3 regions of the Streptomyces sp. NPDC024698 genome follow, and region 1 is predicted to be linked to each of the others. Evidence: riboswitches for the same ligand, from Rfam matches in the RefSeq annotation. Region 1 holds a riboswitch; each other region holds the start of a gene.

What was found. Region 1 has a riboswitch for cyclic di-AMP ahead of ACZ4AA_RS06890 (C40 family peptidase). Riboswitches for the same ligand answer to the same signal wherever they lie in the genome.
Region 2: another riboswitch for cyclic di-AMP. It lies ahead of ACZ4AA_RS15135 (M23 family metallopeptidase); the one in region 1 lies ahead of ACZ4AA_RS06890 (C40 family peptidase).
Region 3: another riboswitch for cyclic di-AMP. It lies ahead of ACZ4AA_RS32560 (C40 family peptidase); the one in region 1 lies ahead of ACZ4AA_RS06890 (C40 family peptidase).

The regions. Positions count from the first base shown of each region.
Region 1 is NZ_JBVHLK010000002.1:549,924-554,327, reverse strand. Features, by position in the region: gene ACZ4AA_RS06895 (tellurite resistance/C4-dicarboxylate transporter family protein) at 1-937, opposite strand, end outside; gene ACZ4AA_RS06890 (C40 family peptidase) at 1,070-2,254, opposite strand; cyclic di-AMP (ydaO/yuaA leader) riboswitch at 2,263-2,432, opposite strand; gene pcrA (DNA helicase PcrA) at 2,704-4,404, shown strand, end outside.
Region 2 is NZ_JBVHLK010000005.1:403,859-408,262, forward strand. Features, by position in the region: gene ACZ4AA_RS15120 (bifunctional acetate--CoA ligase family protein/GNAT family N-acetyltransferase) at 1-284, opposite strand, end outside; gene ACZ4AA_RS15125 (HPr family phosphocarrier protein) at 534-815, shown strand; gene ACZ4AA_RS15130 (GntR family transcriptional regulator) at 1,039-1,731, opposite strand; gene ACZ4AA_RS15135 (M23 family metallopeptidase) at 1,928-2,695, opposite strand; cyclic di-AMP (ydaO/yuaA leader) riboswitch at 2,708-2,867, opposite strand; gene ACZ4AA_RS15140 (M16 family metallopeptidase) at 3,084-4,404, opposite strand, start outside.
Region 3 is NZ_JBVHLK010000023.1:21,851-26,254, reverse strand. Features, by position in the region: gene ACZ4AA_RS32580 (beta-glucanase) at 1-248, shown strand, start outside; gene ACZ4AA_RS32575 (hypothetical protein) at 376-549, shown strand; gene ACZ4AA_RS32570 (alpha/beta fold hydrolase) at 716-1,462, shown strand; gene ACZ4AA_RS32565 (hypothetical protein) at 1,459-1,683, opposite strand; cyclic di-AMP (ydaO/yuaA leader) riboswitch at 2,173-2,344, shown strand; gene ACZ4AA_RS32560 (C40 family peptidase) at 2,352-4,283, shown strand; gene ACZ4AA_RS32555 (hypothetical protein) at 4,372-4,404, opposite strand, start outside.

The DNA.
Region 1 (4,404 bases):
CCGCCGCGAGCCACGCCGCCACCGCGATCCACAGCAGCACCTGTCCCGGCCCCCTGAGCCGGAAGACGTCGAGGGCGTCCGCGACCGCGAGGGCCGCCACCGCCGTCATCCCCATCGGGAAGACGGTCGACCACCGCCGTACGTCGTAGCGCCGGCGTGGCCACACCACCTCCGCGACGGCCAGCAGGACGTAGCAGACGAGGTCGAGCGCCAGCAGCGCGCCGGTCGTGGCGCGCAGGACGCCCTGGTCGTCGTTGTTCCACAGATACGGATTCACGTGGTGCGCCGCGACGAGTCCCGCCCCGGCCAGCGCCGAGATGCCCAGCGCGCCGGCCGCCACCCAGTGGTCCCCTGCCCCCTTCCTCACCTCCTCCAGGTCGAAGGAGGCGAACGAGAGCACGTAGAGCACGGTCCCCACCCAGAACAGCGTCATCGCGGCATGGGCGAGCCAGTCCGAGCCCGCCTCGGTGGCGATCGCCGACCCGAGGACCGAGAGCCCCTGCGTGGCCACGCAGACGAGGAACACCTCTCCGGCCATACGGCGCCGCCAGTGCCGCAGGACGGCCAGGAGCAGCACCGGCCACAGGACGGCCGACAGCGCGAGCAGGACTTCGGCGAGCCCCCGCCACCCCAGCGCCGAGAACCGGGTGCCGAGCACGGTGGTCGCCGCGACCGCGTCGAGCCCGGCCGGCGTCGCGGCCCGCCGCGCCCACTGCCGCCGGTCGCCCAGCAGCCGGGCGAGGAAGTCCGAGGCGAGCGCCGCCCAGGCGAGCGAGGCGAGGACCAGCGCGATCCGGGACAGGGCCTCGTGGCCGGTCAGACGCAGGCCGATCGAGAGGATGCCGGTGGCCATCACGGCGGCCCCGGCGGCGGGCGCCCAGCCCACCCACCAGGCGCGGAGCGGAATGGTGTCCGGCATGTCCGGTGTGTCTGGCATGCGTCGATGCTAGGGATCCGCGGAGCGGTTGCGGGTGGGCCACGCGCGGGCGGCGGCGAAAACGCGGGGCGGGCGCACGGGGATCGGTGAGCCCGCGCGCACGCCCCGCGGCAAGGGCGTCCGTGCTCCGGTCTACGCCGGGCGCACCACGCTGTGGATCGCCGACGTGCCGTCGTAGTAGATCGACTCCTCGCGGACGTACGCCCCCGGCTTCGGCGCGTGGATCATCATCCCGTCGCCGATGTAGAGGCCGACGTGGCTGATGTCGTCGTAGAAGAAGACGAGGTCGCCGGGCCGGGCGTCGGCGAGGGGGACCGTCGTGCCGGCGTTCACCTGGTCGTAGGTGACGCGCGGGAGGCTGACGCCCGCGGCCTTCCAGGCGGCCTGGGTCAGACCCGAGCAGTCGTAGGAACCGGGGCCGGTGGCGCCCCAGACGTACGGCTTGCCGATCTGCGCGCGGGCGAACGCGAGCGCGTCGGCGGCCTTCGCCGTGTACGAGGGGTCCGTGCCGGTCGACCCGGACGCCGAGCCCGCCGTCGAGCCGGACCCGGACCCGGACGCGGAGCCGCTGGAGGTGCCCGACGGCTGCGGCTGTGCCGCCTTCGCCGCGGCCGCCTGCTGCCGGGCCAGCTCCGCCGCCTTGGCCGCGGCCTGCTCCCGCTTCTTCTTCTCGATCGCCGCCAGCCGCGCCTTCTCCGCGGTGTTCAGCTTCGAGAGCAGGTCACGGGCTTCGGAGAGCTTGCGCTGCACGGTGGCCTTGGACGTCTTGAGCGCCCGCTGCGAGGCGGTCAGCGACTCCAGGCTCTCGGTGGCCTCCGACCGCTTCTTGGTGGTGGCGGCCTGTTCCGTGATGTAGTCGTCGACGGAAGCCTTCTGGCGGGTCGTCAGACGGCTCATCAACTGCGTCTGGTCGAAGTAGTCCTGGGGGTTGTCCGCCAGGAGCAGGGTCGCGGTGCCGGGCGCGGCGGCCCCCGTGCGGTACTGCGCCGCCGCGAACGAACCCAGCTTCTCGCGAGCGGTGTTGAGCTTCTCGGTGCGCCGGGCGACGTCGTCGAGCAGGGTGTCGACGCGCTTGCGCTGCTCGGCGGTCTTCTCCCGGGTCGCGTTGTACTTGTCCGTGGCCGTCTCGGCCTGGTGGTAGAGGTCGTCGACCTTCTTCGAGACCGCCTCGATGCTGGGCCTGGGTTCGGCCGCGGGAGCCGCTGCGGCCGTCTGGGAGAGCAGGGCCACGGAGGTGAGGGCCGCGGTGGCCAGGACCGGGGTCCGTATGCCGGAGATGCGCGCACCCGTGGGGCGCGCCTTGCGGTGTGACGCCAAGAGAGGCGACTCCTTCCGTCGTCCGCCTGCCGAGTTAGCTGTCGGGTTCGGGCGGGTTGATCCGGAAGGTTTCCCTACGGTCCGTGCCCCACAAGGCGGTTGGACCGATTCACCCCTAAGTCGGTGGGTCCCCGGCTCCGGTGGCCTCGCGGCGTACCGGATTAGGCGGAGGCCGCCCGGCCCGGCGATGTTCGCCGGTGGTGGTCGAGCGGCGTTCCGGCACGCTAGCCAACCGGCGTGGCCCGTGTGAAGGTTGATGTGCGATATGTCCGATACATTTTCGTGACCTCGCGCGGACCCGCCGCCCCGCGGCGACGGAAGCGGGAGCGGCCCCTCGCCCGACGTGTCCGGCCGGACGCTTTCGGTGAAGGTGTCCCGCGTCACGACTTCCGGTGGAGTTCCCGAGGTGGCGGCGGGTTGTCGGTGGGGCGGCCTAGACTCGGAGAGCGATGAGCAGCCTCTTTGACGACAGCTTCCTGGCGGACCTCAAGCCCTCCGCGGCCCACGAGGACGAGCACCCGCCGCCGCCCGAGGACGATCACGTACCGGAACCGGTTCCGGACGATCTGTTCGGCGGGAAGTTCGACGCGCCGCCGACCCGTGACACGTACTACCGCGACGGCGCGCCCAGGCCCGCCGTGGACCCCGCGGCCCTGCTGGACGGACTGAACGAGAACCAGCGCGCGGCCGTGGTGCACTCCGGCTCCCCGCTGCTCATCGTGGCCGGCGCCGGCTCCGGCAAGACCCGCGTGCTCACGCACCGGATCGCGCATCTGCTCGGCGAGCGGAACGTCCACCCCGGCCAGATCCTCGCGATCACCTTCACGAACAAGGCCGCGGGCGAGATGAAGGAGCGCGTCGAGGCGCTCGTGGGCCCGCGCGCCAACGCGATGTGGGTGATGACCTTCCACAGCGCCTGTGTGCGCATCCTGCGCCGCGAGAGCAAGACGCTCGGTTTCACCTCGTCGTTCTCGATCTACGACGCCGCGGACTCCAAGCGTCTGATGGCGCTCGTCTGCCGTGATCTCGACCTCGACCCCAAGCGCTTCCCGCCGAAGTCCTTCAGCGCCAAGATCTCGAACCTGAAGAACGAGCTGATCGACGAGGAGGACTTCGCGGCGCAGGCAACCGACGGTTTCGAGAAGACCCTCGCCCAGGCGTACGCGATGTACCAGTCGAGACTGCGCGAGGCCAACGCGCTCGACTTCGACGACCTGATCATGACCACGGTCAACCTGCTGCGCGCCTTCCCGGACGTCGCCGAGCACTACCGCCGCCGCTTCCGGCACGTCATGGTCGACGAGTACCAGGACACCAACCACGCGCAGTACGCGCTCGTCCGTGAACTCGTGGGGACCTCCGAGCACCCCGTGGACGTACCGCCCAGCGCGTACGACCTGCCTCCGGCCGAGCTGTGCGTGGTGGGTGACGCGGACCAGTCGATCTACGCCTTCCGCGGCGCGACGATCCGCAACATCCTCCAGTTCGAGGAGGACTACCCGAACGCGACGACGATCCTCCTGGAGCAGAACTACCGCTCCACCCAGACGATCCTGTCCGCCGCCAACGCGGTCATCGAGCGCAACGAGTCCCGCCGTCCCAAGAACCTGTGGACCAACGCCGGCGCGGGCTCGAACATCACGGGTTACGTCGCGGACACCGAGCACGACGAGGCCCAGTTCGTCGCCGACGAGATAGACCGTCTCACCGACGCCGGCGAGGCGCGGGCCGGCGACGTCGCGGTCTTCTACCGCACGAACGCGCAGTCCCGTGTCTTCGAAGAGGTCTTCATCCGCGTCGGCCTGCCGTACAAGGTCGTCGGCGGTGTCCGCTTCTACGAGCGCAAGGAGGTCCGGGACGTCCTGGCGTACCTCAGGGTGCTGGCCAACCCCGAGGACTCGGTCCCGATGCGCCGCATCCTGAACGTGCCCAAGCGCGGCATCGGCGACCGCGCCGAGGCGATGATCGACGCTCTGTCGCAGCGCGAGAAGATCAGCTTCCCGCAGGCGCTGCGCCGCGTCGACGAGGCCTACGGCATGGCCGCGCGCTCCACCAACGCGGTCAAGCGGTTCAACACGCTCATGGAGGAGCTCCGTACGATCGTCGAGTCCGGCGCGGGCCCGGCCACCATTTTGGAGGCCGTCCTCGAA
Region 2 (4,404 bases), on a different contig from region 1:
TACCGCACGGTGGCGATGAACTCTCCGCCGACCGTGGCCGCGAGGCCCACCCGGTCCACGAAGTCGTGGTGGGTGAAGCGGCGGACGTCCTTGGCGGACAGCCGGGGATAGGGCGCGAAGAAGCGGTAGTACTTCGACTCCTCGGACACCCGCTCGTAGAAGCTGACCAGACGCTCGGCGTCGTCGACGGTGATGGGCCTGACGCGCGCGGTGCCGCCGTCGCGCAGCACCACGTCGGCCTCCCAGTGGGCTGGGTACTCGTGCCGGTCCGACGAGGTCTGCATGGGCCCCAGAGTACGGCTCGCGTACGACAACGGCGCGAGGCAGTCTGAGGGTGACGGGCGCCCGGGCGGGCCTGTGCGTGTCGGCGAGGTCCCGGCCTCCCGGCGGCGCCCGGCACGCTCCGGAACCGACCCGCCCGGCACGCCTCGGAACCGGCACCGCGGCGGGTTGGGACCCGGGACCGTCCGGGCATGCCTCACGATATGGAACACTGGTCTAGACAACCCTGAACCCCCGAAGGGCAGCATCACATGGCTGAGCGCCGCGTCAACGTCGGCTGGACGGAGGGCCTCCACGCCCGCCCCGCCTCCATCTTCGTCCGGGCCACCACGGCCTCCGGTATCCCCGTGACGATCGCCAAGGCCGACGGCGCCCCCGTCAACGCGGCCTCCATGCTCGCGGTCCTCGGGCTCGGCGCCCAGGGCGGCGAGGAGATCGTCCTCGCGTCGGACTCCGAGGGCGCGGACACCGCCCTCGACCGTCTGGCGAAGCTGGTCGCCGAGGGGCTCGACGAGCTCCCCGAGACCGTCTGAGCCGCCCGACGGGCAGCAGGACACACGGCTGGGCCGCGCTCCCTTCACCGGGTGGCGCGGCTCAGCCGTTTTCCGTACCCCGCGCGGAAATCATCCGGGAACCCCGCACGGCCCTCGCGCCGCTGCCGCCGTAATGGCGTGCACGATAATTCCGGACACATGAATAAAAGGGCATCAGAAATGAGCCCCCACGGAATATCCCTCTTTGTATACGGCGCCCGTGTTAATGACGCAGGCCCGTCACGTTTACGGGATGTTGCGAACTCCTCACACGGTCCGGCCGTTCGGCGCCGGGAAACCGGAGCCGGTGCGCGGCCGTGGCGCGCTCGGTGTGCAGGGCCGTGATCGCGCGGGCCCGCTCGCTGTCGCCGCGGGCCACCGCGTCCACGATGCCGCCGTGCTCCGCCCAGGACTCCGCGGGGTCGGCCGGCGCGTCCACCGAGTACATCCAGGCGATCTTGTGGCGCAGCTGGGCGAGCGTGGACGTCAGCGCGGAACTGCCGGAGGCCTGCGCGAGCGTCTCGTGGAACCAGCCGCCCAGTGAGCGCAGATCCTCGCTGTTGCCCCGCCTGGAACGCTCCTGCCCCAGCCTGACCAGGCCGCGCAGCACCTTGAGGTGGGCCTCCGTACGCCGCTGGGCCGCCCTCGCGGCACCCAGCGGCTCCAGCAGCATGCGCATCTCCAGGAGGTCCGCGGCCTCCAGCTCGGTGGGCTCCGCGACACAGGCCCCCGCGTGCCGGCGGGTGACCACGAAGCCCTCGGCCTCCAGGGTGCGCAGCGCCTCGCGCACGGGGACGCGCGAGACGCCGTAGCGCCGCGCCAGCAGTTCCTCGGTGAGGCGGCCGCCGCGCTCGTAGACACCCGCGACGATGTCGTCACGGATCGCCGTGCACACCGAGTGCGCCGGAATACGCATGACGGACCTCCGCTTTAATCCCCGTGAAACGCCGTCGATTGACGCTTCTTCAGTGACTCTATTGCAGGAGGCGTGAATTTCCGATGGCATGCCTGAACCCATGGATATTTTTTGGACAGACGGCATCCGGAAACGACGATGCCCCGGCTCGGTGAACCGGGGCATCGAAAGCGGTGAAGAAGCCGCGAAGCGGTCGTCAGACGTTGACGCCGTGCGAGCGCAGGTAGGCGACGGGGTCCATGTCCGAGCCGTACTCGGCGGTCGTACGGGCCTCGAAGTGGAGGTGCGGTCCCGTGGTGTTGCCGGTGTCCCCGGAGAGACCGATCTGCTGGCCCGGGGTGACCGCCTGCCCCACGGACACGCCGATGGACGACAGGTGGCCGTACATGGTGTACGTGCCGTCATGCATCTTGATCACGACTTGATTGCCGTAGGCGCCGCCCCAGCCGGCCGTGACGACCGTGCCGGAGCCGACGGCGTGGACCGAGGTGCCGGACGCGGCGTGGAAGTCGACCCCGGTGTGGCTGCCGGAGGACCAGAGGCTGCTGCTCGCCTTGTAGCCGGTGGAGACGTACGAACCGGTGATCGGCAGGACGAACGTGTTCAGGCGCTTGCGCTCGGCCTCGCGGGCGGCGCGCTCCTTCGCCTGGCGGAGCTGCGCGGCCTGGGCGGCGGCCTGCTTGCGTGCCGTCTGCTCGGCCTGCTTGCGCGCGGCGGCCTCGTCGGCGGCGCGCTGCTGTGCGAAGGCCTGGGCGTCGATCTGGTCGGCGACGGCGTCGTTCAGGGTGACGGTCTGGGTCAGCCCGGTCTGCTCGACGGAGGCCTCCGCGGCGAACGCGGGAGCGGCCAGGGTTCCGATCACACCGGTGGTGGTGAGCGCCGCGACCCCGACGGCGGTCGTGGTGGTGCTGTGCACCCGGCTGCTCGTACGACGATGCTTGCCGGTGCCACAGGTGAACGCCATGTAGGGGCTGATCCTTTCCTTCCCTCTCGCCTACCGGGTTAGCTGACGGGTTCGGAGCAGGAAGGTCTCCTACGGACCCCCTCAGGAGAGGGCGTCCGATTCACCCCAGGGACTGCGTATGGGTCCCCGGCTCCCCTGACTCGCGTCATGGAGGACTCGGCGATGACTGTCCGGTGCCGCGGGCGCGGCGCACTGCATGACGAACAGTCGCACCGACGCTAGACGGGGCCTCATTCGAACAACAAACGGATCACGATTTTTGTAACGCATGCCACAGGGCAGAAGGGGTAACCCCCGCACGAATACGGACATCTTGGGGGCTGCACCCGTAAACAGGAGGGCCCTGACGGCTCTTCAGCCGTCAGGGCCCTCCTGGGTCGCACGGGTTCTACTCGGCCGCCACCACGGTGACTTCACCGATCCCGAGGGCCCTGACCGGCTCCGCGATCTGCGCCGCGTCGCCCACCAGGACGGTCACCAGACGGTCCGTCGGGAAGGCGCTCACCGCCGCCGCGGTGGCCTCCACGGTGCCGGTGGCGGCCAGTTGACGGTAGAGCGTCGACTGGTAGTCGTCCGGCAGGTGCTGTTCGACCTGGTCCGCGAGCGTGCTCGCGACGGCCGCCGCCGTCTCGAACTTGAGGGGCGCGACGCCCACCAGGTTCTGCACGGCGACATCGCGCTCCGTGTCGGTCAGCCCCTCGGCCGCGAGCGTGCGCAGCACCTTCCACAGGTCGTCGAGCGCCGGACCGGTGTTGGGGGTGTCGACCGAGCCGCTGATGGCGAGCATCGCGGCGCCCGTGCCGTCCGGCGCGGAGCGCAGGACCTGCCCGAACGCCCGCACACCGTAGGTGTAGCCCTTCTCCTCGCGCAGGACGCGGTCCAGGCGCGAGGTGAGGGTGCCGCCGAGGCAGTAGGTGCCCAGGACCTGGGCGGGCCACACGCGGTCGTGCCGGTCGGAGCCGACCCGGCCGATGAGCAGCTGCGTCTGGACCGCGCCGGGGCGGTCGACGACGATCACGCGGCCGGTGTCGTCGGCGGTCACCGGCGGCACGGGAAGCGGCTCGGCGGACGAGCCGGTCCAGGAGCCGAGCGTGTCGGCGAGCAGCTCGTCGAGATCGATCCCGGTCAGGTCGCCCACGACGACGGCGGTGGCCGTCGCGGGGCGCACGTGCTTCTCGTAGAAGGCACGCACGGCCGACGAGTCGATGTTCCGGACGGTCTCCTCGCTGCCCTGGCGCGGGCGCGCCATGCGCGCGCTCGCCGGGAACAGCTCCTTGGAGAGCTCCTTGGCCGCACGACGGGCCGGATTCGCCGTTTCGTGCGGGATCTCGTCCAGGCGGTTGGTCACCAGTCGCTCGACCTCGCTGTCCGCGAACGCGGGGGCCCGCAGGGCGTCGGCGAGCAGGCCGAGGGCCTTGCCCAGGCGCGAGACGGGCACTTCGAGCGACAGGCGTACGCCGGGGTGGTCGGCGTGCGCGTCGAGTGTGGCGCCGCAGCGCTCCAGCTCGGCGGCGAAGTCCTCGGCCGAGTGCTTGTCGGTGCCCTCGGAGAAGGCGCGCGCCATGATCGTGGCGATGCCGTCCAGGCCAGCGGGCTCGGCGTCCAGCGGCGCGGCCAGGATCACCTCGACGGCGACGACCTGCTGTCCGGGGCGGTGGCAGCGCAGCACGGTCAGACCGTTGTCCAGGGTGCCACGCTCGGGAGCGGGG
Region 3 (4,404 bases), on a different contig from region 1:
TCGGTGCCCACGGGGTGGTGTGGTGGGTCAACGGGATCCAGGCCTTCGACGACCGGCGCGGCGTCGGCAGATCCTGGCACGCCTATCTCATCGTCAACCTGTCCGTGTGCGCCGGGCGTTACCACCCGCCGCCGCCTCCCACGGCCTCAGAGATGGACTTCGAGGTGACCCGTCTCAGGGTCCGCAGACCCCCGGTCGACCGGCCGTTCCCGGCGACGACGGAGTACGAGGTCGACCTCCTCGACTGACCGGCCTCGCGCGTCCGACCGGGAATCCGTCCTCGGCTGGTGCATCCGTCCGGTCACCCGACGCGGAAGTACGGCATCAGAAGCGACGCCGCGCTCGTGCGCGTCGCGCCGACCGGTGCCGAGGACCATGCCGAATCCGCAGCCGGGGCGAGACGCCCCCGAGAGCGCCTACGTCAGCCATGTGGGCAACTGCCGCACGTGCCAGCGGGAGTCGGGGCGCTGCCCGCAGGCCGCCCGCCTGTGGCGGTTCTATCAGGAGTGGCGCAGCGGCCATCGCGCCCGGTCCGAGGACGCCGAGTGAAGCCGCGCCGCCGTCGCCCCCCTGTACGACCTGCCCGGTCACGGAGCACGGCCTGCAAGGTCGCGGAGCACGGCCTACCCGGTCACCGACGACCGGTGGCCGATGAGACGATCCTCCTCACGGTCGAGCGCGGGGCGTGGAGAGCGCCGTGCGGGGGAGAGGTGCCATGCGAGACTCTGCGCGGAGGTCCGCCGACGATGTGTCCCGGCCTGTGGCGGCCGACGTCCCCGCGGCCCTGATGCCGTGGCGTGCGGTCCCTCCGGGGTCAGGTCCGACGCGTGCCGCCGTCCTGGTCCTGCACGGTGGTGCCGCCGACAGCAAGGCCCCGCTGCGGCCGTGGAACGTCGCCCGCGCACGGATGCGGCCGTTTCTGCGCTGTGTGACGCGGGCCCTGTCGGACAAGGCCACGTTCGTGGGGCAGGTGCGCTATCGGCACCGGGGCTGGAACGGCGCGGACGCCGACCCCGTCGCCGATGTCCTGCGGGCACTGGCTGAACTGTCCGCCCTCGTCGGGGAGGTGCCGGTCGTGCTCGTGGGGCACTCGATGGGTGGGCGCGCCGCCCTGCGGGCCGCCGCCGTACCGCAGGTCCGGGCTGTCGTGGCGCTGGCTCCCTGGTGCCCGGAGGGCGAGCCGGTGGCCCACCTCCGGGACACGCGGGTGATCGTGCTGCACGGCGACCGGGACCGGATCACCGACCCCGCGGAGTCGTTCGCCCTCGTCCGGCGGGCCGTGGAGGCGGGCTCCTCCGCGAGCGCCGTGCGGGTCGAGCGCGGTGATCACGCGATGGTCCGGCGGGCCCGGACCTGGCACCGGGTCACGGCTGCCACGGTCTCCGGCCTGGTCGCGCGGATCGCCGACGGACTCGACCCGCTCCCCGCCGAACGGTCCGGCGGCGAACCAGACGTGATCTAGGGCCCGGGCGCGTCCAGCCGGTCGTCGGGGTGCGGGGAGAGCGGACGGCGGGTGCCGGACGCGGAGCGTGCGGCGGCCGAGGGAAGCGGGGCGCCCGTCGACGGATCCCAGCTCAGGATCCACTCGAAGTCGCGTTGCAGCCGACGGGCCTCGCTCCGTACGAGGGTCGGTATGTCCCCGCGTTCGGAGATCAGTTGGGCATAGATCGGCGCATCGTGCACGTGGGGATCCTCGACTCGCTCTCGTGGTCTGATGTGCCTCGACGGTACGGCCGGCGCGTGACGGCAGCAGTTGTCCGGCCAGTTCGGCCAGAACCGGTCAAGGTGTGACCAACGGGCGCCGCCGATGTCGAACGGCATGCAACGGAACGCCAGTTCTGTGCACACTTTCGACACAGTCGAGTCGGCCGGGCGCGTGTCCGGAGTGCCGGGTGCCTCGGAGCCTGTCCCGCCGGGTCGTCTGGAGTCGGGCCGGCCGCGTCTCGCCAAGTCCGCCCGGTGGGGCGGACTTCGTGCCCGATCACCCCAACGGCCGTGCTCAGCCTTCCCTTTCGGGCACGGCGCGTGTCCTCGTCGTCGCGCTGCGAGGTGGTGCGACGAAGGTCACGAAAATGTATCGGACATAGGGGACGTGGATCTTCACATCCGGTGCACATCATGGCTAAGTTGGCGACCAGGTCGCCCGACTCCCTCCGGCGAAGTCGCCGGGCGGCGCGGCCTCCGCCGAGTCCTGACTGTCCTCGTGGCAGCGGGAGCCGGGGACCCACCGAACCTGGGGTGAATCGGCCGACTGCCTTTCGGGGCAGGGGCCGTAGGGCATACCTTCCGGAATCGTCCGCCCGAACCCGACAGCTAACCCGGTAGGCGGACGACGGAAGGAGCACCACTCGATGGCGCCGGAACGCACCCCGCCCAGCGGCGAAGAAGTCGCCCGACGGCTCTCGTCCCTCTACGACCAGGCGGAGATGGCCACCGGCAACTTCAACGGGACCCGCGCTCTGGCGAACTCCACCCGCAGGCCGGGCCGACGCGGCTCCGGCCAGGGGAGTGGCGGTTCCGAGCCCGCCGAGGAAGACCTGATGCGGCAGTGGTTCGACGGGGCGCGTTCCCGGTTCGGACCCTCGGCCCCGGCCGTCCTTCCGTCCGACCGGCTGCCGGAGCGGGGTGGCGCGAGTGCCCGTCCGAAGGAGGGCGCGAGAGCCCCCAAGGGGTCCTCGTCGGACCTTCCGACGGTGTACGAGCTGGAGCAGATCATGCGGCCCGTCGCCGAGTTGACGGCGGCCCCGATGCGCGAGCTGACCGCGGGACCGGCTTCGGAACCGGCCGGGCGTCCCGTCCTGGAGCTGACCGCGGGTCCGGCGGCCGAGAGCGTGACCGGTCGCGCCCCGGCGGCGACGGAAGCGGGTTCGGCGGTCCGCGCGGCGCTCCCGGCGGGGGCCGCTCCGGCCGCCGCCGCCTCGCAGAAGTCCTCGCTGCACGGCAGGAAGCAGACCGCCCGGCGCAAGCTCGCGGTCGCGCAGGACCTGATGGCGCGGCACGCGGCCCGGACGAGCATGCCCGTCCCGCGGCAGCCGCAGGCGCCGGCGATCGAGTACCGGCCGGTGGAAGAGCCCCGGTTCCCGTCCGCCCCGCAGCCCCCCGCGTACCAGTCGCTTCCCCCGGCCCCCGCGTTCCAGCCCGCGCCGCAGCCCATCGCGTACGAACAGGCGCCCCGGACCGCCGCGTTCCAGCAGCTGCCCCAGCCCCCCGCGTTCCAGCCGGCGCCCGCCCCCACGGCGTTCGACACGGGCTCGATGCCGCGCGCGTACGAGACGGGCTCGATGCCCCGCGTGCAGGACACCGGGTCGGTGCCCCGCGCGTACGAGACGGGCTCCATGCCCCGTGTGCAGGACACCGGCTCGATGCCCCGCGCCTACGACACGGGCTCGATGCCGCGCGCGTACGAGACGGGCTCCATGCCCCGTGTGCAGGAGACGGGCTCCGTGCCCCATGTGTACGAGCCCGCGGCTCCGGCCGCCGAGTACAAGTCGGTGCTCCTGCCCCTCTCGTACGAGCCGGAGCCGCCCGTCTCCGAGTACAGATCGGTGCTCCTGCCCCTGTCGTACGAGGCGCCGACCCGTCCCAGCGGGTATCAGCCGCCTCCGCCGCCCCCGGTGAGGGAGCCGGCACCCCAACCCCCCGTGTACGAGCCCGCCGCCTACCGCTCAGCGCCGATGCCCCCGGCGAGTGAGCCGGCGCCCCAGCCGCCCGCGTACGAGTCCGCGCCCCCGGCCGCCGCCTACCGCTCCGCCCCCATGCCCCCGGCGAACGAACCGGCGCCGCCGGTCGACGACGCCTGGCGGCAGTCGCTGCGCACGACCGGCAGCCGGCAGGCGTGGCCCGCCGCCGGAGGCACGAACCCGGGGTTCAGCATCGACAGCCTCGTCGCTCCTGCTCCCGCCGCCCCGCCGGTCGTCGGACACGACAGCAGGGCCGCCGAGGCGGTCGCCTTCGCACGCGCGCAGGTCGGCATGCCGTGCGTGTGGGGAGCGTCGGGACCCGGGTCGTACGACCCCTCGGGGCTGACCCAGGCGGCCTGGAAGAGTGCCGGAGTCATGCTCCCCCGCACCACCCAGGACCAGGCGCAGGCCGGCCCGGCGGTCGCCCTCACCGAGATGCAGCCCGGTGACCTGGTCTTCTTCCACGCCAACGTCAGCCACGTCGGTCTCTACGTCGGCGACGGCATGATGGTCCACGCGCCGAGTCCCGGAGCACGGATCGCCGAGGAGTCGGTCGCCTACGCCGGACAGGCGGCCGTCCACAGCGTCGTACGCCCGGTCTGAGAGCGGCCCGGCCGGCCGCGGTCGGTCCGCGGCGTACCGCCGTCCGTGGAGCGCCGCCGTGTGCCGGGGGCGCCACGGCGGCCCGCCGTCAGAATTCGCTGTCGATCCCGGTGACGGCGGC